Regions from separate parts of the Rhizobium sp. NFACC06-2 genome, predicted to be linked through region 2. Evidence: predicted binding sites of a transcription regulator. Region 2 holds the regulator's gene; each other region holds the start of a gene.
The links. Region 2 encodes LexA, which represses DNA repair genes until DNA is damaged. Its sites were predicted from a motif close to TGTTCNNNNTGTGTTCNG; they were not measured.
Positions count from the first base shown of each region.

Region 1 (5,743 bases), on a different contig from region 2:
CCGAGATCGGAGGGAATGCAGCCATCGACCACATTCAGGATAAAGACGGAACGCCATTCCTGGCCTTTTGCCGAATGGATGGTGGAGAGGCTGAGATAGTCCTCGTCAAGCAGCGGCACGCCGGCCTGATCGCTGGTGGCGTCCGGCGGATCGAGCGTCAACTCGGTCAGAAAGCGCTCGCGTGAGGGGTAACCGCCGGCGATCTGCTCGAGCTGCAGCAAATCGGCCTTGCGGGTGTCCGCATCCTCATGGATGCGTTCCAGATGCGGTTCGTACCACAGCCGCGCCTGCCCGATCTGGCCCGGCCAGTCGTTCGGCGCCTGTCGCAGGCCCACCAGCATTTGCGTGAAGGCTGTCCAGTCGTCGCCGGTCTTCGGCGGCGGCGGAATTTCGGCAAGGGCAAGCAGCGGCTCGGGGTCTGTCGCAATCGCATCGAGAATATTGCCGGCCTTCTTCGGGCCGATGCCGGGCAGCATCTGTAGCAAGCGAAAACCGGCGACGCGGTCGCGCGGGTTCTGCGCGAAGCGCAGCACGGCCAGCATGTCCTTCACATGGGCGCTGTCGAGGAATTTCAGGCCGCCGAATTTGACGAAGGGGATGTTGCGGCGGGTCAGTTCCACCTCGAGCGGGCCGCTATGGCTGGAGGTGCGGAACAGCACGGCCTGCTGTTTCAGCATCATGCCGGTTTCGCGGTTGGCGAGAATCTGGTCGATGATGAAATTCGCCTGTTCGGTCTCGTCCTTCACCGTCACGAGTTTCGGGCGCTCCAGCGACTGCCGCTCGGTCCAGAGGTTCTTGGTGAACCGCTCGCGCGCCAGATCGATGACGCCGTTGGCGGCCGCAAGGATCGGCTGCGTCGAGCGATAATTGCGGTCAAGCGTGATGATGTCGGCGGCAGGGCTGAAGGAAGCCGGAAAATCGAGGATGTTTCGCACCGTCGCCGCCCGGAAGGAATAGATCGACTGCGCATCGTCACCCACCACGGTCAACCCGCGGCCACCGGGTTTCAGCGCCATCAGCACCGATGCCTGAAGCCGGTTGGTATCCTGATATTCGTCGACCATCACATGGTCGAAGCGGTTGCCGATATCGTCCGCAAGGACGGGGTCGCTGACCATCTGGGCCCAGTAGAGCAGGAGATCGTCGTAATCGAGCACGTTCTGGACCTGCTTGGCCTCCACATAGGCTGCGAACAGCTCTTTCAGTTCGCTCTCCCAGTTGGCGACCCAGGGATAATGCTGGCGCAATATCTCCTTGAGCGGCGTCTGGGAATTCACCACGCGCGAATAGATCGCAAGACACGTACCCTTCGTTGGAAAGCGGCTTTCGGTTTTGGAAAAACCCAGCTCGTGCCGGGCGAGGTTCATCAGGTCGGCGCTGTCCTCGCGGTCGTGGATGGTGAAATCGATGTTAAGCCCGATCTGCTCGGCATAGATACGCAACAGGCGTGCGCCGATGCCGTGAAACGTGCCGGACCAGGCCAGCGCGTCTGTCATGATTGCCGAATTCGCCCCGATAACGTGTTTGCAGATACGCTCGACCCGCCGCGACATTTCCGTGGCGGCACGTCTGGAAAACGTCATCAGCAGGATGCGGCGAGGATCTGCGCCATTCACGATCAGATGCGCAACACGGTGGGCGAGCGTATTGGTCTTGCCCGAACCGGCCCCGGCGATGATCAGCAGGGGTCCGGCCGTGTGCCCTTCCGCCAGCCCAACGCCATGCTCCACCGCCCTGCGTTGCTGTTCGTTGAGCTTTTCCAGATAGGCAACCGCCATGCCAGCAATCCTTAGATAACCTGCCTGTCCCCACGGGTGAGAACCTTGTTCAGAGATGGCAGTCGTCGGAATGTCCGGCCATTGTCTGCCCTGTCGTCGCAATGATTAGCAAAGACTCAAACAGCAATCCAGAACAAATGCTGAACGCATTGTTCCGGTGGTTTGAACGCAGTTGGTGGTGAAATTTATCGGCCCAAAAGATCGCCCGTCCCCTGCCGGCGATTGGCCGCTGCCGGGCAGGCGAAATCGCCGAAATTGCGCCACGGGAGAAGGCGGGGCGGCCGTGGATGGGCCGCCAGGTGTTGCCGTCGGGCGGTGATCGTTACAGGAAACTGCTTTCGAACAGCTCGCCTGAATAGGCCGAATGGGTAACGCCCGCTTCAAGATCGGCCTTGGTCAGCTCATCGACAAAATCGCCGTTCTGCATGACCAGCACACGGTCGCACATATGGGCGATGACCGCGAGGTCGTGGCTGACGAGAACGAAGGTGAGGTCGCGTTCTTCGCGCTGGTCTGCAAGCAGGTTCAGGATTTCCGCCTGGATGGAGACGTCGAGCGCGGATGTCGGCTCGTCGAGCAGCAGGATCGGCGGTTCGAGGATCAGCGCGCGGGCGATTGCCACGCGCTGGCGCTGGCCGCCGGAAAGTTCATGCGGGAAGCGCTCGGCGAAATGTGGGGGCAAGCCCACCTGTTGCAGGGCGGCAGGCACTTTCGACCAGCCATCGCCAAGTCCCATGGCGCGGATCGGTTCGGCGAGAGCCCGGCCGATGCGGTGGCGCGGGTGCAGCGAACCGTAGGGGTCCTGAAACACCATCTGCGCCAGTTTCAGTTCGTCGCGACTGCGGGGCTTGCCGACCGGTTTGCCGTTAAAGCTGATGGAGCCGGTCCAGCCGGCCTCCAGCCCCGCCAGCGACCGCAGCAAGGTCGACTTGCCGCAGCCGCTTTCGCCGACGATGCCGAGCGTTTCACCCCTGTTGACCGTGAGGCTGACGCCGCGCACGACGTGATTGCGGTTTTCCCTTGCGCCGTAGACGACGTCGAGCTTGTCTACCGTGATCATCGCATCACCTCCGCATCGATGGCCTGACGGTCCAGCACCTTGAGACGCCGCACCGGATTGCGGGGATCTGGCATCGCCGCGATCAGGCCCCGCGTATAGGGATGTTGCGCTTCCTCCAGCTTCGTCAGCGTTTCCACGACGCGCCCGCCATACATGACCAAAACGCGCTCACAGAAAGCCGCAACCATGCGGATGTCATGGCTGATGAGGATCAGGCCGGAATTATTCTCGCGCACCATCTCGTCCAGAAGCAAAAGCACATCCTTGCGGACGCTGACATCGAGGGCCGAAGTCGGTTCGTCGGCAATGACCAGCTTGGGCTTGGCGAGCAGCATCATGGCGATCATCACGCGCTGGCCCATGCCGCCCGATATCTGGTGCGGATAAAGCGCCATCACGCGGTCGGGATCGTTGATGCGCACGCGCAGCAACATGTCGCGTGCTGCACCTCTCGCCGCCTTGCCGGTCAGCGCCAGATGCAGTTCGGCGGCCTCCGCCACCTGCTTTCCGATGGGCAGCACCGGGTTCAGCGAATAACGCGGGTCCTGCATGATAAGCGCCATCTCGCTGCCGCGGATCGCGCCCATCTGCCGCTCGGATTTTTCGAGCAACGGTTCGGACAGGAAATCCATCCGCTCCGCCGTCACCGTTGCGCTTTTCGGCAGGAGCCGCATGGCGGCCCGGCCGGTGGTGGATTTTCCGGAACCGGACTCACCGACTATGCCGACCCTTTCGCGCCCGACGTCGAAATTGACGTTGGACACCGCCGGAATGGTGTTGCGGCCGAAACGGACATTGAGGTCGCGGACCGAGAGGATGGGGGAGCTATCAGGAACGGGCATGACGCGGATCCAGAAGGTCGCGCAGCGTATCGCCGGCGATGTTGAAGGCAAGGCTCGTCAGCAGGATGGCGATGCCTGGCATGACGGCGACCCACCAGTAGTCGAGCATGAACTTACGGCCGCTGGAGATCATCGCGCCCCATTCCGGCAGCGGCGGCTGGGCTCCGAGACCAAGGAAGCCGAGTGAAGCGGCCGTCAGGATGATGCCGGCCATGTTCAGCGTCAGGCGAACGATGACCGAGGGAATGCACATAGGCGCAATGTATAGAAAAAGGATGCGCAGCGGCGAAGCGCCATAGAGACGGGCGGCGGCGACGTAGTCGGTATTGCGCACGACAAGCGCTTCCGCCCGAGCAAGACGCGCAATCGGCGGCCACGCGGTCAACGAGATCGCAATGATCGCCGTGCCGAGGCCGGCGCCCATGGCGGCCGCAAAGGCAAGCGCCAGCACGAGCGAGGGGAAGGACAGGACGATATCGGTCGCGCGCATCAGGATCGCGTCGGTTCGCCCGCCGAAGAAACCGGCCATCACGCCAATGGCAAGGCCGATAGGACCGACGATGACCGAGACCGACAGTACCGTCTGGATGGTGATGCGGGTGCCGTAAACAAGCCGGCTGAAAATATCGCGGCCGAATTCGTCGGTTCCGGCGAGATGCGCCCAGCTGGGAGGCTGAAGCGCGTTTTCGAGAGCTTGGCGCGCAGGATCGTAAGGCGCGATGAGCGGAGCGAAAATGGCGACCAGAATCAGAATGGCCAGAATGGCGAAGCCGAACATTCCAAGCGGTTCGTCCGCGAGCTTTCGAAGTGTCCGCACGGTGGTAGTCGAGATGCGCGATAGGGCGCTGGGACGATCAACGGTATTGTTATGCGCGATATCGGTCATCGTGCGGCCTCCCGTGTACGGGGATCGAGCGTGGTGTAGGCCAGATCTGCGAGGAAGTTGAGCAACATGAAAATGAAGCCGATGACGATCGTGGCGGCCAGAATCGCATTCATGTCGCCGATGAGCAGCGCATTCGTCATGTATTGGCCGATGCCGGGCCAGGAGAAGACGATCTCCGTGACCACGGCGCCTTCCAGCAGGTTGCCATAGGAGATAGCCAGCACGGTGATGAGCTGCACGGCGATGTTGGGCAGCACATGGCGCGTTATGGTGCGTGCTGGGCTGACACCCTTGGCCCGTGCCGCGATGACATAATCCTGGCTGAGCTGTTCGAGGGTGAAGGCCCTCGTCATGCGGGTGATGTAGGCCATGGCCATATAGGCGAGGATGATCGCCGGCAGGATGATGTGTCCAAGCGCGTTCCAGAAGATTTCCGTCTCGCCCGCAAGGAGCGTGTCGACGAGCATCAATCCCGTCTTCGGCTCCACAAGGCCTTCGTAAAAGACATCGACCCGGCCGGGCCCCGCGACAAGGTTGAGGTTCGCGTAGAAAATCACCAGCCCGACGATGCCGAACCAGAAGACCGGTATCGAATGTCCCACCAGCGCAAACACGCGCGCGAACTTGTCGATGAAGGTGTCGCGGAAGAGGGCGGCGGCGAGACCGAGTGGGACGCCGACGACCGTCGAGATGATGATCGCCAGCGTGGCGAGTTCGAAAGTGGCGGGGAAAGCCTGCGCCAGATCGCGGGTCACGGGGTTGCCGGTCAGGATTGCAATGCCGAAATCGCCATGCAGCAGGCCGCGCAGATAGATGAAGAATTGCTGGTAAAGCGGCAGGTCGAGCCCCAGCCGCGCTCGCATGGCCTCATAGGCCTTGGGATCGGCAAGTTCGCCGACGATTGCCCCGACCGGATCACTCGGCATGACCCGGCCGATGATGAAGGTGATGCAGAGCAGGATGAAGAGGCTGACGATCAGTTGCAGAAAACGATGTCCAAGCCCGCGCAGTGAGATTTCCGTCATTGCTGGCCGCACTTCCCTGTGAGAACGCTGTCGGCAGTGGAGCCTTTGCACGCTGCTCGCCGCAGACGCGCAATTCTCCTTTGCAAAAACTCTTGATGGTACTTCATCCCAACTCCTCCCTGAGCTAACATGAAAACATATGATGTGCGGCC
Region 1 covers NZ_FMVA01000006.1:107,000-112,742, forward strand. Annotated here, with positions in the region: gene F3H58_RS12665 (ATP-dependent helicase) at 1-1,778, opposite strand, end outside; gene F3H58_RS12670 (ABC transporter ATP-binding protein) at 2,101-2,838, opposite strand; gene F3H58_RS12675 (ABC transporter ATP-binding protein) at 2,835-3,680, opposite strand; gene F3H58_RS12680 (ABC transporter permease) at 3,667-4,566, opposite strand; gene F3H58_RS12685 (ABC transporter permease) at 4,563-5,591, opposite strand.
Region 1: F3H58_RS12665 (ATP-dependent helicase) is a predicted target of LexA. The motif match lies at 1,908-1,925, and genes of this name have one in related genera.

Region 2 (5,743 bases):
TGCCGTGGCGATCGGCGCGCAGAACCTGCTCGACAGCCGTGTCGGGCGCGGCATTCGCGCCCTGCGTGGCGGCTCGCAGGCAGCGGAGGCCTTCGGCGTGAATATCGAGCAGGCCAAACTGACCGTTTTCGTCTTCGCAGCCGTTGTAGCGGCGCTGTCAGGCTGGCTTTACGCCCATATGCAGCGCTCGATCAACCCGACGCCTTTCGGGCTCGACATGGGCATCACCTATATGCTGATGGCCGTCGTCGGCGGTTCGGGCCGGGTCGTGGGCGCCATCTTCGGCGCAGCCGTGGTGCTGGTGCTGAAAGAGGTGCTGCAACGGGTCCTGCCCGGCCTTGTCGGCACCTCGGTGAATGTGGAAATGATCGTGTTTGGCGTGCTGCTCGTGCTGATCCTGCAGCTCTCGCGCGACGGTCTTTGGCCGCTTCTGGAAAAATACCTGCCGACCCGGCCGCCGCGCGCCATCCGCCGGGCAGGCGCCGGTCTCGAAACGCGGGACATGCCTGCAGCCGGCAGTCCGCTGGTCCGGGTCGACCGGGTCCGCAAGACATTCGGCGGGCTGACGGCGGTCAACGATGTCAGCTTTGACATCAAGGCCGGGCAGATCGTCGGCCTGATCGGTCCGAACGGCGCCGGCAAGAGCACGACTTTCAATCTCATCACCGGAATCCTCGACCTTTCGGGCGGTGACGTCACCTATCAGGGACAGACGCTTTCGGGCCTCAATCCGCGGCTCATCGCCAAACGCGGCATCGCGAGAACCTTTCAGCACGCCAAGGTCCTTCCGACCATGTCGGTCCTCGAAAACATCGCTCTCGGCGCGCATCTGCGCGGCAATGCCGGCGTTTTCCGAAGCTTCTTGCGACTGGAGCGACAACAGGAGCAGGCTCTGCTTGCCGAAGCCGCGCATCAGCTCGATCGCGTCGGTCTCGGTGCCCATCGCGACCGCCCCGCCGGCGACCTCGCTCTCGGGCAGATCCGAATTCTGGAAATCGCCCGCGCGCTCTGCCTCAACCCGACCCTGCTGCTGCTCGACGAACCGGCGGCCGGTCTGCGCCACGGGGAAAAGCAGGAGCTCGCGACGCTGCTGAAAAAACTGCGGACCGAGGGCGTCAGCGTCCTGCTTGTCGAACATGACATGGGTTTCGTCATGGGGCTGGTCGACCACATCGTCGTGCTCGATTTCGGTACCCTGATCGCCGAAGGCAAGCCGGCTGAAATCCGGCAACATCCGGCCGTGATCGCGGCTTATTTTGGGGGGGCAGCGTGAGCGGACATCTACTCGACATCAAAGACATTCGCGTTGCCTATGGCCGGGCGGAAGTGGTGCACGGCATCTCGCTATCCATGACATCGGGCAGCATCGTCACGGTCATCGGGGCGAACGGAGCGGGCAAAACCACGCTGCTCAACGCCATCATGGGTGTCGTGCCTTCGCGCGGGACTATTGTTTACGACGGCGCGCCGGTGCCCGAGACGATCGAGGGCCGCGTTGCCGCCGGCCTCTGCCTGGTGCCGGAAAGGCGAGAATTATTCGGCTCGATGACGGTTGAGGACAATATCGAACTTGGCGGCTTCCTGCGTTCCCGTCGGGAGCGCGACGAGACACGCGATGCTGTTTACACACTCTTCCCGCGCCTTCGCGAACGCCGCAAGCAGCTCGCCGGAACACTGTCGGGCGGCGAAAGGCAGATGCTGGCGCTCGCGCGGGCGTTGATGAGCCGGCCGAGACTGCTACTTCTCGATGAGCCGAGCCTTGGACTTGCACCGCTGATTGTCGCCGAAATCCTGCGTATCGTCGCCGACCTGCGTCAAACCGGTGTCTCCATCCTGCTGGTCGAGCAGAATGCCCGCGCCGCGCTCGAAATTGCCGACGAAGCTTATCTCGTCGAACTCGGTGAAGTGCGCCGCTCAGGCCCAGCTTGCGAACTCGCCGTCGATCCCGCTCTGATGGCGAGTTATCTCGGGCCGGGCGAACACGCCATCCAGTGACATCCGCGACCGCTTCGTGCTGACGCTCGGCCCCGTGGAAACGGGGCGTGGCTCCGCGTGGGCGCCGCTATGACAACAGTCCAACCGCAACTCCATCTTCCAGGAGGCTTTAGATGAATTACGTCCTGACGCTGCGCTGCCCCAACAGAAGCGGAATTGTCGCTGCGGTCTCGGGCCGCATCGCACAGCATGGCGGCGATATTTATGAAGCTCAACAATTCGACGACCATGAAACGGGCATGTTTTTCATGCGCGTCGCCTTCTCCATGGCCGGCGACGAGGCAGGCTTTCGCAATGGACTTGCTGAGGAGATCGATCGCTTCGCTCTCGACGCCACGCTGCGTCCAGCAGGTGCGCCGCGCAAGCTGCTGCTGCTCGTTTCCCGCTTCGACCATTGCCTCGGCGATCTTCTCTATCGCCACCGCATTGGCGAATTGAATGCCGAGATCGTCGGCATCGTCGGCAACCACCCCCGCGAGGCCCTGAACCTCACGCTCATGGGCGGGATAAAGTATCATCACCTGCCGGTGACAAAAGACAACAAGGCCGAACAGGAAACACGCATCAAGGACATCATCGAAGAAACGGGCACCGAACTCGTCGTTCTTGCCCGCTACATGCAGATCCTATCGGACAATTTCTCCGAATACTTATCCGGGCGCTGCATCAACATTCATCACTCCTTCCTGCCTGGTTTCAAGGGCGCAAAGCCCTATCACCAAGCCCATGAGAGGGGCGTCAAGATGATCGGTGCAACGGCCCATTATGTCACCCGCGATCTCGATGAAGGGCCGATCATCTGCCAGGACGTCGAGCCGGTCAGCCACGCCGATACGCCGGATGAGCTGGTCCGCAAGGGACGCGACATCGAGCGACGCGTGCTTGCCCGGGCGGTCTCATGGCACCTTGAGGACCGGGTGCTTCTCAACAAGAACAAGACGGTCGTTTTCGCGCGATAGCACAGCCCAATCTACACCCTGGCCTGAAACGCGGAACGAATGGGACGCGTCGGGGTCTCGCCTAGGAACGACATCTGGAGCTTTGGTTACTCCCAATTTGCGAAATGTAAATTCGAGCCAAGCTTAACCAGATTTTAGGGGATTGCGGAACACATATGGAACATATAGTGTTCGTTCTGTATTTGTTTCGCGACTCCAACGACGATTCTCAAGGGTGTTTTCCTCATGCTCACGCGCAAACAGCAGGAATTGCTTCTCTTCATTCATGAGCGAATGAAAGAGTCCGGCGTGCCGCCCTCCTTCGATGAAATGAAGGATGCACTCGATCTTGCTTCCAAATCCGGCATCCACCGGCTGATCACGGCGCTCGAAGAGCGCGGGTTTATTCGCCGGCTACCTAATAGGGCACGGGCGCTGGAAGTCATCAAGCTGCCCGAGGCTTATACGCCGGGCGCAAGGCCGCAGCGCGGCTTTTCGCCGAGCGTCATCGAAGGCAGTCTCGGAAAACCGAAGGAGCCGGAACAGGCCCCTGCCGCGAAGGCGCCCGCCAATGATTTCGCCGGAGCCGCCACGGTGCCCGTCATGGGTCGTATCGCTGCCGGTGTGCCGATTTCCGCCATCCAGAACAATACCCATGATGTGGCCGTGCCGGTGGACATGCTGGGTTCGGGCGAACATTACGCGCTTGAGGTCAAAGGCGATTCGATGATCGAGGCCGGGATTTTTGATGGCGATACCGTCATCATCCGCAACGGCAACACCGCCAATCCGGGCGATATCGTCGTGGCGCTGGTGGATGATGAAGAAGCCACGCTGAAGCGCTTCCGCCGCAAGGGTGCATCCATCGCGCTGGAAGCGGCGAACCCGGCCTACGAGACCCGCATTTTCGGACCTGATCGGGTGAAAATTCAGGGCAAGCTGGTGGGATTGATCCGTCGTTACCATTGATAACTGGAGGCTACCGCCGCCATCATGACACCGAATAGGTTTTCAGGGGCGACAGATTTGGCGTTCGAAATGAATGGCGCATTGTTCCGTTGAATTGATGCGCCTTTTCTTTGTGAAATTGGCAAAAGCGCTCGTTGCTGCGAAGTTCCGTCGCGTATGACGGCCCGTCCATCAATTGGCGTTATGGGAGCCATGGATTCTTTGCGATATTCCTAGGCCCTTCGCAGGTATAGAAATGCGCGTTCCATCGGGGGAAAACGCCATGTACGATCTTTATATTGCCAACAAGAACTATTCCTCATGGTCGCTACGGCCCTGGGTTTTGATGCGCACGCTTGGCATCGCCTTTGATGAAAAACTCGTTCCCTTCGGCGAAGGTGTTTCCTTCTCCAGCTTTTCGCCGACCGGCAAGGTGCCGTGCCTTGTTGATGAGGGCGTGACGGTCTGGGAATCGCTGTCGATTGCCGAATATCTGGCCGAGAGACATCAGGGCGTATGGGCAAGCGACAAGCAGGCACGGGCCTGGTCGCGTTCGGCGGCCAGTGAAATGCATGCGGGATTTTCCTCGCTGCGCAATCTTTACCCCATGTCGGTCGGTATCCGCGTAAAACCCAAAACCGGCAATGCCGGGCTTGCGGCCGACATAAAACGCATAGATTCGCTGTGGAGCGAAGGTCTTGCAAAATTCGGCGGACCGTTTCTCGCCGGTCAGAAATTCACGGCGGTCGACGCTTTCTTCTGCCCGGTGGCGTTCCGCTTCCAGACCTATGGCGCTGATCTTTCGCCGGGGGCGAAGGATTATTGCGACCGGCTGCTTGCCCTGCCCGCCATGCGCGAATGGTATGAGGCCGGGCTGAAGGAAATCTGGCGCGATCTGCCGCACGAAGAGGAAATCGGCAGCATTGGCGAATTGACCGCGGATTTGCGCGCCAAGGCCTGACAAATCATGCTGGCGGCGCTCAATGCGATGCCGTCAGCAACCGGGTGACGGCTTCAGGCACCTCATGGTCAAAGCGCCCGCTCTTCCAGTCGTAGAAGCGATGTTCGCTCCACGGCCTGTCGGTGCTGGCGGTTGCCGCGCGCATCCGCCCCACCACCCCCGCCTGATCGCTGCCGGCGAAATTTATCTCTACCGAGCCAATACGTCTTAATGTGTCGCGGCTGAGCAGCAGGGCGCCCGAGCGGCATTGCGCAAACGAGGTTCTGCGGGAGACGATGACGATATCGGCAATGTCACAGGCTTTCCCGGCAAACCGGCCGTCTTCCAGCACGATGATAAATTCGCCGCTTTTCGCACGCGCCACACACCAAATGCCTGTCCCGCAGGTGAAAATGCCCGGCGCAGCATCTCTCAGCGTCGTTATCATCTCCCGCGCCACGGCCTTCATGTCCTCCGGCGCCAGCTTCGATCTTGCGCTGAGAGCAACGGTGGTTGCCGGGATCCCCGTCTTCAGAACCACAGGCGCGATCGGCTTCTCAGGCAAAAGCAGCGCTCTCTGCCATTGCTCATAGATGAAGCCCTGCGGTCTTGTTTTTGTGGTGTAGACCCTACCCTCGTCTAGAAGCGCTACCAGCTTGCCTTCTTCGTGAACAAGCAGATCGGGCGGACTGCGTTGAGCGACAGCGCCGGAGAGGCCGAAGGCGAGGAGCAGAGGTGGAATTCCAAGCAGAGCCAGCCGGGTGCGCAGCAATGTCAGTAACAGAAAGCCCGCCGAGGCGATGCCGATGAACCAGCCATGCGGCCGCCCGGTCGCGGCGCTGCCGCCCCAGGACGCCACTTCCTGCGCAACCTCGATGACAAGCGCCATGCCGTAACCCATGACCTTCAGAAATGGCGCATC
Region 2 covers NZ_FMVA01000002.1:74,256-79,998, forward strand. Annotated here, with positions in the region: gene F3H58_RS04695 (branched-chain amino acid ABC transporter ATP-binding protein/permease) at 1-1,273, shown strand, start outside; gene F3H58_RS04700 (ABC transporter ATP-binding protein) at 1,330-1,995, shown strand; gene purU (formyltetrahydrofolate deformylase) at 2,109-2,954, shown strand; gene lexA (transcriptional repressor LexA) at 3,180-3,902, shown strand; gene F3H58_RS04715 (glutathione S-transferase family protein) at 4,165-4,842, shown strand; gene F3H58_RS04720 (ComEC/Rec2 family competence protein) at 4,862-5,743, opposite strand, start outside.

Region 3 (5,743 bases), on a different contig from region 2:
ACCGAATTGGCCGCCGAGCCGCGTCCCTGGCAGAGAATATCCTTCCCGCGCGCAAATTGGACGATGGCGTTCACCGTCAGAAAATAGGGGGCGTATTCCAGCCGGCCTATTAGCCCCAGCTCATGATGCAGCGCCTTTTCCACCTTCTCCGGCAAGCCCTCGGGATAACGCACCGGCACCCTCTCCCAAACCATCTTCTCCAGCGCCTGCTGCGCTGTCAGCCCCGGCAGGCTGCGCTCCTCGGGATATTGATAGACCAGCTCCTCCAGCGAAAATTTGCAGCGCTTCGCGATTTCGAGACTGTGGGCCAGCGCCTCGGGGTAACGGGCAAACAGCCGGTGCATTTCCTCCGGCGGCTTCATATAGCGGTCGGCATGCCGCTCGCGCCGGAAACCAGCCTCGTCGATGGTGCAATTGTGCCGGATGCAGGTGACGACATCCTGCAGCATGCGCCGTTCCGGCACATGAAAAAGCACGTCATTGGTGACAACAGTCGGCACACCAGCCGCTTCGGCCATAGCTGACAGTTCGAAAAGCCGCATCTGGTCGTTGGGGCGTCTTCTGAGGCTAAGCGCCATATAGGCCCGGTCCGCAAAAGCTGTCTTCAGCCGGCGCAGGCGAAGCGCGCATAGATCGTCGGCCAGATCGGCGAGCAGCACGACGATCAGGCCTTCGCCATAGGCAACGAGATCGTCCCAAGCAAGCCGGCATTTTCCCTTGCCGCCCCTTTTCTTGCCGATGGAAAGCAGCCGGCAAAGCCGGCCGTAGGCCGGGCGATCCATGGGATAGGCAAGCACGGAAAGATCATCGTCCAGATCGAGCCGGCAGCCGATGACAAGGCGGATGCCATGATTATTGGCGGCTTCATAAGCGCGGGGAATGCCCGCAAGGCTGTTGCGGTCCACGATACCAAGCGCCTCGATGCCGAGTCTTTTGGCCTGTTCGAAAAGCTCATCGCAGGAGCTTGCGCCGCGCAGGAAGGAAAAATGGGTGGTCACCTGAAGTTCGGCGTAAAGCGGCGTATTCATGCGAAAACCCCGTGGATGAACCAGCCCTGCGAGCCGGTCTCGGCATGTTCGCCGTCGCCGGAGCGGAAAATCCAGAAGCGCTCGCCGCTTTCATTTTCCACCGTGAAATAATCGCGCACGGCAGCCTTTTCCCGGTCGCGTTTCCACCATTCGCCGAACACCCGCTCCGGCCCGTCGGCGCGCCGCACATTGTGGCGCACGCCTTTCCAGAGGAAATAACGCGGCGGATGGTCCGGCAGCAGCGCCAGCGTTTCGATGGGTTCCGGCCTTGTAAAAAGCCTGACCGGACGCGGCCAGTGGCCGGGCCAGCCGAGCCTATCCTCTGGTGCCAGCGCCGCAACGGGGGCAACGGAGCGTTCCGGCACATCGCTTGCCACCGCCGCATAACGATAGACCCGGTGGCCACGATTGAGGATGACATCGACCGTATCGGCGATGTCCGCACGGCCTTCCTCCAGAAGCGAGGATCGGGCCTGCGCGGCGACAAGCGGCTCGGCATGGGTGGCGGTCAGCACCATCATCTCAATGCCAAAGCCGGGATCGATGGTGTCGATACGGTCGGTCAAAAGCCGGACAAGCTGTTTGACATCGCGCACCGGTCTGGACGCGCCGGCCCGTATGGCCTGCAGGCCGCTATCCACCCGGTGCAGCACCAGATCGACCCGGCGTGCGCCGAGGCCGCGCTTTTCCAGCGCGACACAAAGCTCCGCAACCAGTTTTTGCGTATAGCGGGCAATCGTCTCCGCCGCCGCGATCGGCTCGGGAAAGGCGCGACGCACCTCCACCAGTTCGGCCACACGCACCGGTTCGATGGGTTCGCCGATCTCGCTGAGCGCCTGGGAAAGACGGCGCACGAGTTCGGGGCCGAAACGCAGGGTGAGCGGCGCACGCGGTGCTTCGGCAAGCTCGCCGATGCTGCGAAAACCGAGCACCTTCAACTCGGAAACGATCCGCTCTTCCAGCCTCAACGCGGCAAGTGGCAAGCCGCTGATCGCCACCCGCTGCCCGCCCAGCGGCACGATGCTGATCGCCTGACGGCCAAAACGCGCCAGCGCATGGGCCGCGCCCCAGCTATCGGCAATGGCGGCGCGGGCGGCAAAGCCTGCGGCATGCAGGCGGTTGACCATGCCGCTCAGCATCAGCGTCTCATTGCCGTGCAGATGGTCCGCACCCGCCGTGTCCAGCACCAGCCCGTCCGGTTGGTCGGCGGCGACGATGGGTGCATAGATGCGCAGGAAATGAAAGGCCAGCTGCTGCAGGGCGCGGGCATCTCCATCCGCATCCAGATCTTCCACGAGAAGACCCGGCACCAGCGCCTGCGCCTTGCTGACCGGCGTGCCGTGCCGGATGCCCGCCGCCTTTGCCGCCTTGTCGAGCGCCAGCACCAGCCGGCGGCTGCCCTGGCGGCCAATCATGACCAGCGGCTTTTCAACCGGCGGCGCGTCCTTGCCCGAAAGACGCCGGAAACGATCCGTCGGCCATGTCGGCAGGTAGAGCGAGACGACCCTTTGCATCACAGGCTTCCACTTCAAATTCGGCACTTTCGCCGCCGCGACATCGCAAAAGTTCCAGAAACCAGCGCGGCCTGCCCACCCCCGGTACCGGCAAGGGGGATGAGGGTCGGACGGAGATGCGCCAGCGGGTCATCGCTGCCGTCGGCTCGCCGAACAGCGCCGCATCGGTCGCACGCCGGAAACGACGAATGGCGATGCCGGTAACACCGGAGTTTTCCGCCGCCAGTTGCAGCCGCCGCGAGGCGTTCATCGGCAGCTTCGCCAGCTCGCCCATCACCGCGCCGAAACCGTTGCAGCGTAAGCCCTCCTCGAAACAGTCGAGCACACCTTTTTCATCGCGGCATTCAACGATGATGACCCGGTTCTGCGACAGGCCGGCCTGCGTCAGCCCCGGCATGAACAGATCCCGGCGGGTGACACACCATAAAACCTTGCCGGAAAGCCGTGCCGCCACACCGGCCGCAAAAAGGGCGGCCGCCGCGCCATCGGCAGCGCCATTGCCGCCGCCGCTCACCTCATGCAGGCAACCGAGCTTCAGCCCGCCTCCCGGCAGGCGATGGTCGATGGCATCCACGCCGAAAGGCAAGGTCTCGTGCAGGCGCGGAGCGCCGTTATCGATCCTTTCCAGCCTTTCACGCAGCTCTTCGACAACGAGCAACTGATCCGCGCGCTTTTGCATGGCATGACAGGTTTCAATTCCGGTTATTCATCTTTATTGTTCCTGTTTTGTTCCTATTTCAGCAAAGAGTCAAGCAATAGGCTGCCGGTCTTCAACAGTTTGCACGGGAAGAGAGGATTCTGGCCTTGCGGCCCTCTGCCCTGCCGTTAAAACGGAATTGTTCGCTCGCCGCCTGTTTTACCCTGACAGCCGCCGGCAAGGGACATTATGGTTTGGAGGAAACCGCCGATGATCGCCAGCATTCTGATTGCCGTGGTTGCGGCCATCCATATTTACATCGTCATTCTGGAAATGCTGCTGTGGGAAAAACCAGCCGGCCGCAAGGCCTTCGGTCTTTCCGCGGATTTTGCCCGGCAGACGAAAGTACTGGCCGCCAATCAGGGACTATATAACGGTTTTCTCGCAGCGGGGCTGATCTATGGGCTGATGCAGGGCGATGAAGGGCTGAGCTTCAAGGTTTTCTTCCTGACCTGCGTTCTGGTGGCCGGTATTTTCGGCGCCATCACCGCCAATATGAAGATTCTGTTCATTCAGGCATTGCCGGCATTGTTCGCGCTCGGCTTCCTCTGGATCGGAGCATGAACCGATGAGCGCATGGAACGATCACAGCGCAAAAGACGCCCTCAACCGGATTTTCATGGCGGCAGTGGCAAGCGCCGATCCGGCAAAGGTGCTGCAACACCACCTTCCCTCCCCGCCCAAAGGCCGCTGCGTGGTGGTGGGCGCCGGCAAGGCTTCCGCCGCCATGGCTGCCGCGCTCGAAGCGGCATGGCCGCATGTCGATCTTTCCGGTGTGTTGGTGACGCGTTACGGTCATGCCGTCCCGACTGCGCACATCGAGATCATCGAGGCTTCCCATCCCGTGCCGGACGATAAAAGCGCGGAAGCGGCAAAACGCATTCTCGCAGCCGTTGAAGGCCTGACTACCGACGACATGGTCATCGCGCTGATTTCCGGCGGCGGTTCGGCGCTGATGGTGGCACCGGCAGAAGGCATGACGCTTGCCGACAAGATGGCCGTCAATCGTGCCCTTTTGGCCAGCGGCGCGACGATTTCCGAAATGAACGCCGTGCGCAAACATCTCTCCCGCATCAAGGGCGGGCGGCTGGCGCTGGCTGCCAAACCGGCCAAGGTCGTTTCGCTGCTGATTTCCGATGTGCCGGGCGACGACCCCTCCGAAATCGCCTCCGGCCCGACGGTCGCCGATCCGAGCGATATTGAAACCGTGCGGGAAATTGTCTCCCGTTATGCGCTCGATCTTCCCGAAAACGTGCGCAAAGTGCTGGAAAAAGGCGAGGAAACCCCGAAGGCCGGCGATATCGACGAGGATATCCGGCTCATCGCGGCTCCTTCGCTCGCCTTGCAGGCGGCAGCGGATGAGGCCGTGAAACTCGGCCTTACGCCGCTCATCCTCGGAGATTCGCTGGAAGGCGAATCCAGGGATGTCGGCGCTGTCATGGCCGGCATCGCGCTTTCCGCCAGTCGCAAGGGCCTGCCGGTGAAAGGCCCGGCCGTGCTGCTTTCCGGCGGTGAAACCACAGTGACGCTGAACAGGGGCGTTGGCGGCAAGGAACCGGCCGGCAAGGGCGGCCGCAATACGGAATTCCTGCTCAGCCTTGCGCTGACGCTCAAAGGTGCGGACGGTATCTGGGCGATTGCCGGCGATAGCGACGGCATAGACGGCGTGGAGGATGCGGCGGGTGCGGTGGTGACACCGGACACGCTTGCCCGCATGCGCAAAGCCGGTGTCGATCCGCGTCAGTCGCTCGTGGGCCACGACAGCTACACCGCTTTCAAGGCAGCAGGAGACCTTGTCGTGACGGGGCCGACGCTGACGAATGTGAATGATATCCGCGCGATTTTGATCGGGTGATAGCGGAGAAGTTCGCAACGATTACGGGCTTTCCCGCGCGTGGATCGCGGAGGGAAGACGTTTTGACTATGCCCTCGGACAGGAGTAATCTGGCGGGATATCCTTTGGAGCCTCAGCCATGCGACCTGGAGTGCTCATACTTGGCCTGATCATGGCCCTTATTCCGACTTTGGCGGATGCCCACAATTGCAAATGCCGAAATCGCGGCGTCATGTTCCAGCTCGGCCAGACATCCTGCCTGAAGGTCGATGGCAGTTCTTATCTCGCGCGCTGCGAGATGAAGCTCAATGTTTCGTCCTGGACCAAGCTTCAGGACGGTTGCCCCATAACGGAAAGGGTGCAGACGCAATCAACCCGCGTCAATTGATCCTATCGGCAGATGACGCCAAGGGCATCTTCTCCCCGGCATCGGGGAGAAGAAATATGCGGCAACCTTGTCTTACAGCTTCACCCAGCCGCCATTCTTCTTGCCGGACTCGATGCAGGCCGTGACGAAAGCGACACCCTTAACCCCGTCGTCCAAGGTCGGGTAAATCACCGCCTTGTCGAGCGCCGAGCCGGTGCGGCGGGCTTCGATGGCATGCGCAGCCTCGGTGTAGATGGTGGCGAAGGCTTCGAGATAACCTTCCGGATGGCCGGACGGAATGCG
Region 3 covers NZ_FMVA01000003.1:371,511-377,253, reverse strand. Annotated here, with positions in the region: gene F3H58_RS08580 (error-prone DNA polymerase) at 1-1,028, opposite strand, end outside; gene F3H58_RS08575 (Y-family DNA polymerase) at 1,025-2,542, opposite strand; gene F3H58_RS08570 (ImuA family protein) at 2,457-3,221, opposite strand; gene F3H58_RS08565 (DUF1304 domain-containing protein) at 3,450-3,803, shown strand; gene F3H58_RS08560 (glycerate kinase type-2 family protein) at 3,808-5,094, shown strand; gene F3H58_RS08555 (hypothetical protein) at 5,213-5,461, shown strand; gene F3H58_RS08550 (Gfo/Idh/MocA family protein) at 5,534-5,743, opposite strand, start outside.
Region 3: F3H58_RS08570 (ImuA family protein) is a predicted target of LexA. The motif match lies at 3,259-3,276, and genes of this name have one in related genera.

Region 4 (5,743 bases), on a different contig from region 2:
GTCGCCGGGACGCGGCGAGCGGTTCCTGTTTCGCGGCGAGATCATCAAGCCAGGGAACAACCTGATCGTCGCCGATGGCCGCGCCTATGCGCTGTCCGACGGACCGGCGAAGCTGATTGCCTCCATGACGGGCACGATGATGGTGGTGAAGGGTCGCGAGGATATTACCGGATGAGCTACCGGCTTTTGCATGTTGCGGATAAATCCGTCCTCTTCGTGATGGCCGCTTCCCCCGAATACGGTCCCCATCTTCAGGCACGCATTGCGCCGCTGATGACCGGTATCGGCCCCGTCGAGGCGGCGATCGCCGTCACGGCCGTTCTTGCCGGTCTCGATGCGGCCGATCACCTGCCGGACCTCGTCGTTTCGCTCGGTTCCGCCGGTTCGCGGACGCTGGAGCAAACCGGCATCTATCAGGCGATTTCGGTTTCCTACCGCGACATGGACGCCTCCGCCTTCGGTTTCGAAAAGGGCTGCACGCCGCTGCTCGATCTGCCCGCCGAAGTGGCCTTGCCTTTTCGAATACCTGAAATTGCCGGGGCGCGGCTTTCCACGGGCGCCAATGTCGTTTCGGGTGAGGCCTATGGGCTGATCGACGCCGATATGGTGGAAATGGAAACCTTCGCGGTTTTAAGAGCCTGCCAGCGCTTCGGCGTACCGCTCGTCAGTCTGCGCGGCATTTCCGATGGCAAGGTGGATGTGAACCATGTGGACGACTGGACGGAGTACCTGCACATCATCGATGAAAAGCTGGCGGATGCCGTCCACCGGCTTTGCCGCGCCATCGAGGACGGCGTAATTGCCCTTTAGAACCTTGCGATTTTCGCAAATTTCCGCTGTTTGACGCCCGCTTCCGGGTTGCCTAAAGCCGCCATTTTCTTTAAAGGCTCGCCATGACCCAGATAGCCCATCCCGACAGCATTCTCATCATCGATTTCGGCAGCCAGGTGACGCAGCTGATTGCGCGCCGCATCCGCGAAGCCGGGGTCTATTGCGAAATCCATCCGTTTCAGAATGCCGCAGAGGCGTTCGAGAAGCTTCAGCCCAAGGGCGTGATCTTCTCCGGCGGCCCCGCATCTGTCACGGCGGAAGGAAGCCCGCGCGCACCGCAGGCGGTGTTCGACAGCAAGGTTCCGATCCTCGGCATCTGCTACGGCCAGCAGACGCTCTGCACGCAGCTCGGCGGTGTGGTCGAGGGTGGCCATGCGGCGGAATTCGGCCGCGCCGATATCGACATCAAGAAGGCAAGTCCGCTTTTCGAAGGCTTCTGGGAACAGGGCAAGAGCTATCCCGTCTGGATGAGCCATGGCGACCGCGTGACGAAGCTGCCGGAAGGTTTCGAGGTCATCGCGACCTCCGAGAACGCACCTTTCGCCATCGCCGCGGACGAGAAGCGTCACTACTACTCCACCATGTTCCACCCGGAAGTGGTGCATACGCCTGATGGCGGCAAGCTGCTCTCCAACTTCGTGCACAAGATCGTCGGGCTCAAATCCGACTGGACGATGGCGGCCTATCGCGCCGAAATGATCCGCAAGATCCGCGAGCAGGTCGGCACCGGCCGCGTGCTCTGCGCGCTTTCCGGCGGCGTCGATTCCTCGGTTGCGGCCATCCTCATTCATGAGGCGATCGGCGACCAGCTCACCTGCGTTTACGTCGATCACGGCCTGATGCGACTTGGCGAAAGCGAGCAGGTCGTCGGCATGTTCCGCGACCATTACAATATTCCGCTGGTGCATGTGGATGCCGCCGACCTGTTCCTCGGCGAACTGTCGGGCGTTTCCGATCCGGAAGTGAAGCGCAAGACCATCGGCCGCCTGTTCATCGAGGTCTTCGAGGCCGAAGCGGCCAAGATCGCCGCCGACGGCAAGGGCGCACCGAATTTCCTGGCGCAGGGCACGCTTTACCCCGACGTCATCGAGAGCGTCTCCTTCTCCGGCGGCCCCTCGGTCACCATCAAGAGCCACCACAATGTCGGCGGTCTTCCCGAGCGGATGAACATGCAGCTCGTCGAGCCGCTGCGCGAACTCTTCAAGGATGAAGTGCGTGCGCTCGGCCGTGAACTCGGCCTGCCGGACAGCTTCATCGGCCGCCACCCCTTCCCCGGCCCGGGCCTGGCAATCCGCTGCCCCGGTACGATTACCCGTGAGAAGCTGGATATTCTGCGCAAGGCGGATGCGATCTATCTCGATGAAATCCGCAAGGCCGGTCTCTACGACACCATCTGGCAGGCTTTCGCCGTGCTGCTGCCGGTGCAGACCGTGGGCGTCATGGGCGATTACCGCACCTATGACTTCGTCTGCGCGCTGCGCGCCGTAACCTCGGTGGATGGCATGACGGCGGATTTCTATCCCTACGACATGAATTTCCTCGGCCGCGCGGCAACCCGCATCATCAACGAAGTACGCGGCATCAATCGCGTCGTCTATGACGTGACGAGCAAGCCGCCCGGCACGATCGAGTGGGAATAAGGACGATACTCGACACAGTCCTATAAAGATGACGCCGCGACTAGTTCGCGGCGTTTCTGTTTTGCCGTGCGAGATAGATAATCTGGGCGGTCAGACCGACCACGAGGATCGCCAGCAACCCTGCCTGAGCGCCGAGAAGCAGCGGCGATTTCAGGTCCGTAACCAAAGGGTGACCGTCTGGAACACGACGCAGGATTTCGCTCACCGTCGGGACCATCAAAAGAAACGCACTGATGCTGAGACAGATGGTTTCGATATATCTGGCCATGCGCGTTGAACCGAGAACGCCTTCGATGCCGTAACCTGCGAGCAGGAACAGGATGGTCAGGACGCCAACGCCGTAACTGATCGGCTGATGTGCCACGAGGAAGACCGTCGCAGCGCCAATCAGCATGGAGACAAGATAAAGAGTGCCTGGCGCTGATCGGGGAACGATTCGACCGTGGCGCGCAAACATGTAAATGGCGGCGGGAATGGCCGGCAGGCTTCCAAGCGTATGGATCCAGCCGAGCGGAGAAATTCCGAACATGAGAGATTGCCTTTCTCGTCCAAAAGGACGTGGTGGTCCGGGAAGCAGACCGTCATCGACAAATCTGCCAGCTTGATACGGTCTATTTTTTCGGTGGCCTGCCACTCAGGTCATGCATCGAGCTCCCTCGCGAAACTGCGATTTCAAGCGGTCATGCGCTCCAGCATGGGGCGGGTTATTGCGCCAAAAGTCGTCGCATCACCATGGGCACGGGCGGAAAGCATCGCGCCATGCACGGTGGCCATGAAGATTTCAGCATTGGCTCTGGTGGTTCCGTTCAGCGCGAGGCGCCCCTGGGCAACGCCACGTTCCAGAACGGCGGTGAGCCAGTCGGAGAGACTTCGAAAATGCGCGCGCACTTCAAGAGCGACCGTTTCAGGAAGAACCGGAATTTCACTGGCGAGCAGAGCGCAGACGCAGAAGGGGTGAGTGGCCTCGGCGATACAGCCCTCCCAATAGCCGATATAGGCGCGGAGCTGTTCGAGCGGGTCGGAAATGTTTCGCTCCAGTTCGGCGATACCGGCTTCCGCCTCCTGCCTGTATTGCGCAACCAGTTTTTGGACCAGATCGGACTTGCTGGGAAAGTGATGGTGAATGCTCGCATTGCGAATGCCGACCACGGCGGAAATGTCGGCATAGCTGAAACTGTTATAGCCGCCCTTTATGATCAGGGAGCGTGCGCAACGGAGGATTTCATCTGCTTTGGTCTGTGGATTTTTCATAAGAATGATCTACCAATTAGTAGGTAGAGTGTCAACACCAAGTGGTTTTAACCTACGGCTGCGAACAGGCGCTACGGGCTATTTCCCGGCATCGGGTAGGCACCCAAGGATTTCGTTCTCTTTTTGTTCTTTAAATTATTGCCGTTGGTGATAATATCCCGGCCCGGGCAAAGGCCGTGGAGCATCGCTATGGGTTTCGGGTTGGCAGATGAAGGAGGTTTAAGGCAGCTTTTCTTCGAAGGATGGGAGCCGGAGAAAATACGGCGTTTCAATCCGCGATTTAGCAGCAAGCTCTTGATCACGGTGAAACCGCCGGCAGCTCTGGCGGAACGAATTTTTGCCGATGCGTCGCGCCATGCCGCAGGGCGGACGAAGCGTGAGGCCTATCCGCCGGAGCTTCTGCATATAACCCTGCTCTGTATCGGAGGTTTCGAGACCGTGCCTCACAGGCTGGTAGAAAGGCTGAAGGCAGCGCTGGGGGAGATCAAGGCGCGGCCCGTTCCAATCACATTCGATGGAACGTTGCTGTTCGGCAATCGCAACAGTCTGGCGCTACACAGCAGCCGCGAGATGCAGGAACTTAAGGCTCTGGCGAAAATGGTGCAGCGCGCCCTGCGGCGGACAAACCTGCCCTATGTCGCCGCATCGTCGTATACGCCACATCTCACCGTTATCTACGGCTGCGGGAAAATTGAACTGATGCCGGCTGATAAACCCTATAGCTGGCTGGCGGGGAGCTTCGAACTCGTTTTCAGCCACAATGGCGAAACACGGCATGAACTGCTCGGGCGCTTCGCACTCTCGCCGAAAGCGGAGCGTTATGAACCGCCCGAAAGCCAGCTAAATTTGCCGGAAAAAGTGATCGGACCTTCGAAACGGCCGACACAAAGGGCATCAGTGCGATAACATGCACCTGAAGCGGCACACCGCATCCATGCCGACATTTTCCGCATTCTCTATTGAGAATGATACGGAACCTTGTTGTGCGAATCCGCCGCTTCTTTCGCCAGCCGCACATCCGCAGCGCCAGCCGAAAACCGATCCGGTTATCGAACGCAAGCGAGGCGATATCGCCTCGCAACGGATGACCAGCTTAGAGCTGTACCTTGTCGAAAGCCTTGCCGTCGATGCCGAGGGCTTCGAGATCGGCGCGGGCAGGCTTGCGATGTGCGCGAACAGCGGCCGAAACCGAGAGCGCTGCACCGAGAACGGCGAAAGTTTCACCGAAGAAGTTACGCGATGTCTTTGCAACCTGACGCATTTTTCTCTCCATCTTTGATGCCCAGATAATGGGCATTTAAGGCCCGTTCTACAACTCATGATGCAGCAGGGAAGCCATGCAGCTTTGCTCGCGCTCGTTTGGATATCAGCCATTGCGATTTTGCATGGCTTAAGCGGCAGGACCGGGTATATGCGCAGGGCACTTCAGGAGGCGGGTTGAATAAGACGGATATTTTGTTATGCCGGAAGTGCTTTTAGAGACGAAGAGGCAGATGGCATGACGGTCACGATTTACGGCATCAAGAACTGCGACACGATGAAGAAGACCAGAAGCTGGCTGGAAGCCAACGGTGTCGACTATTCTTTCCATGACTATAAGGCGGCCGGCATCGACCGTGCCCATCTGGAAACATGGTGCGATGCCGCGGGCTGGGAAACGGTTCTAAACCGGGCCGGCACCACCTTCAAGAAACTCGATGACGGCCAGAAGGCCGATCTCACCCGTGAGAAGGCCATTGGGCTGATGCTGGAACAGCCCTCCATGATCAAGCGTCCCGTGCTGGAAGCGAAGGGCAGGATAACCGTCGGTTTCAAGCCTGAAACCTACCAGACCCTTTTTGCGTGAACGCAGCCCGCCATGTCCAAAACAACCCGTGCCACCCAAATGCTGACCAAGGCCGGCGTTGCCTTCACCACCGTTACCTATGACTACGATCCGAATGCCGACCGCATCGGCCTGCAGGCGGCCGAGGCGATCGGTGAGCCACCGCATCTGGTGCTGAAAACGCTGATGGCGGAAC
Region 4 covers NZ_FMVA01000008.1:205,930-211,672, reverse strand. Annotated here, with positions in the region: gene F3H58_RS15750 (PaaI family thioesterase) at 1-175, shown strand, start outside; gene F3H58_RS15745 (5'-methylthioadenosine/S-adenosylhomocysteine nucleosidase) at 172-810, shown strand; gene guaA (glutamine-hydrolyzing GMP synthase) at 894-2,471, shown strand; gene F3H58_RS15735 (hypothetical protein) at 2,512-3,000, opposite strand; gene F3H58_RS15730 (TetR/AcrR family transcriptional regulator) at 3,144-3,722, opposite strand; gene F3H58_RS15725 (2'-5' RNA ligase family protein) at 3,912-4,628, shown strand; gene F3H58_RS27245 (hypothetical protein) at 4,816-4,983, opposite strand; gene F3H58_RS15715 (ArsC family reductase) at 5,221-5,568, shown strand; gene ybaK (Cys-tRNA(Pro) deacylase) at 5,581-5,743, shown strand, end outside.
Region 4: F3H58_RS15725 (2'-5' RNA ligase family protein) is a predicted target of LexA. The motif match lies at 3,836-3,853, and genes of this name have one in related genera.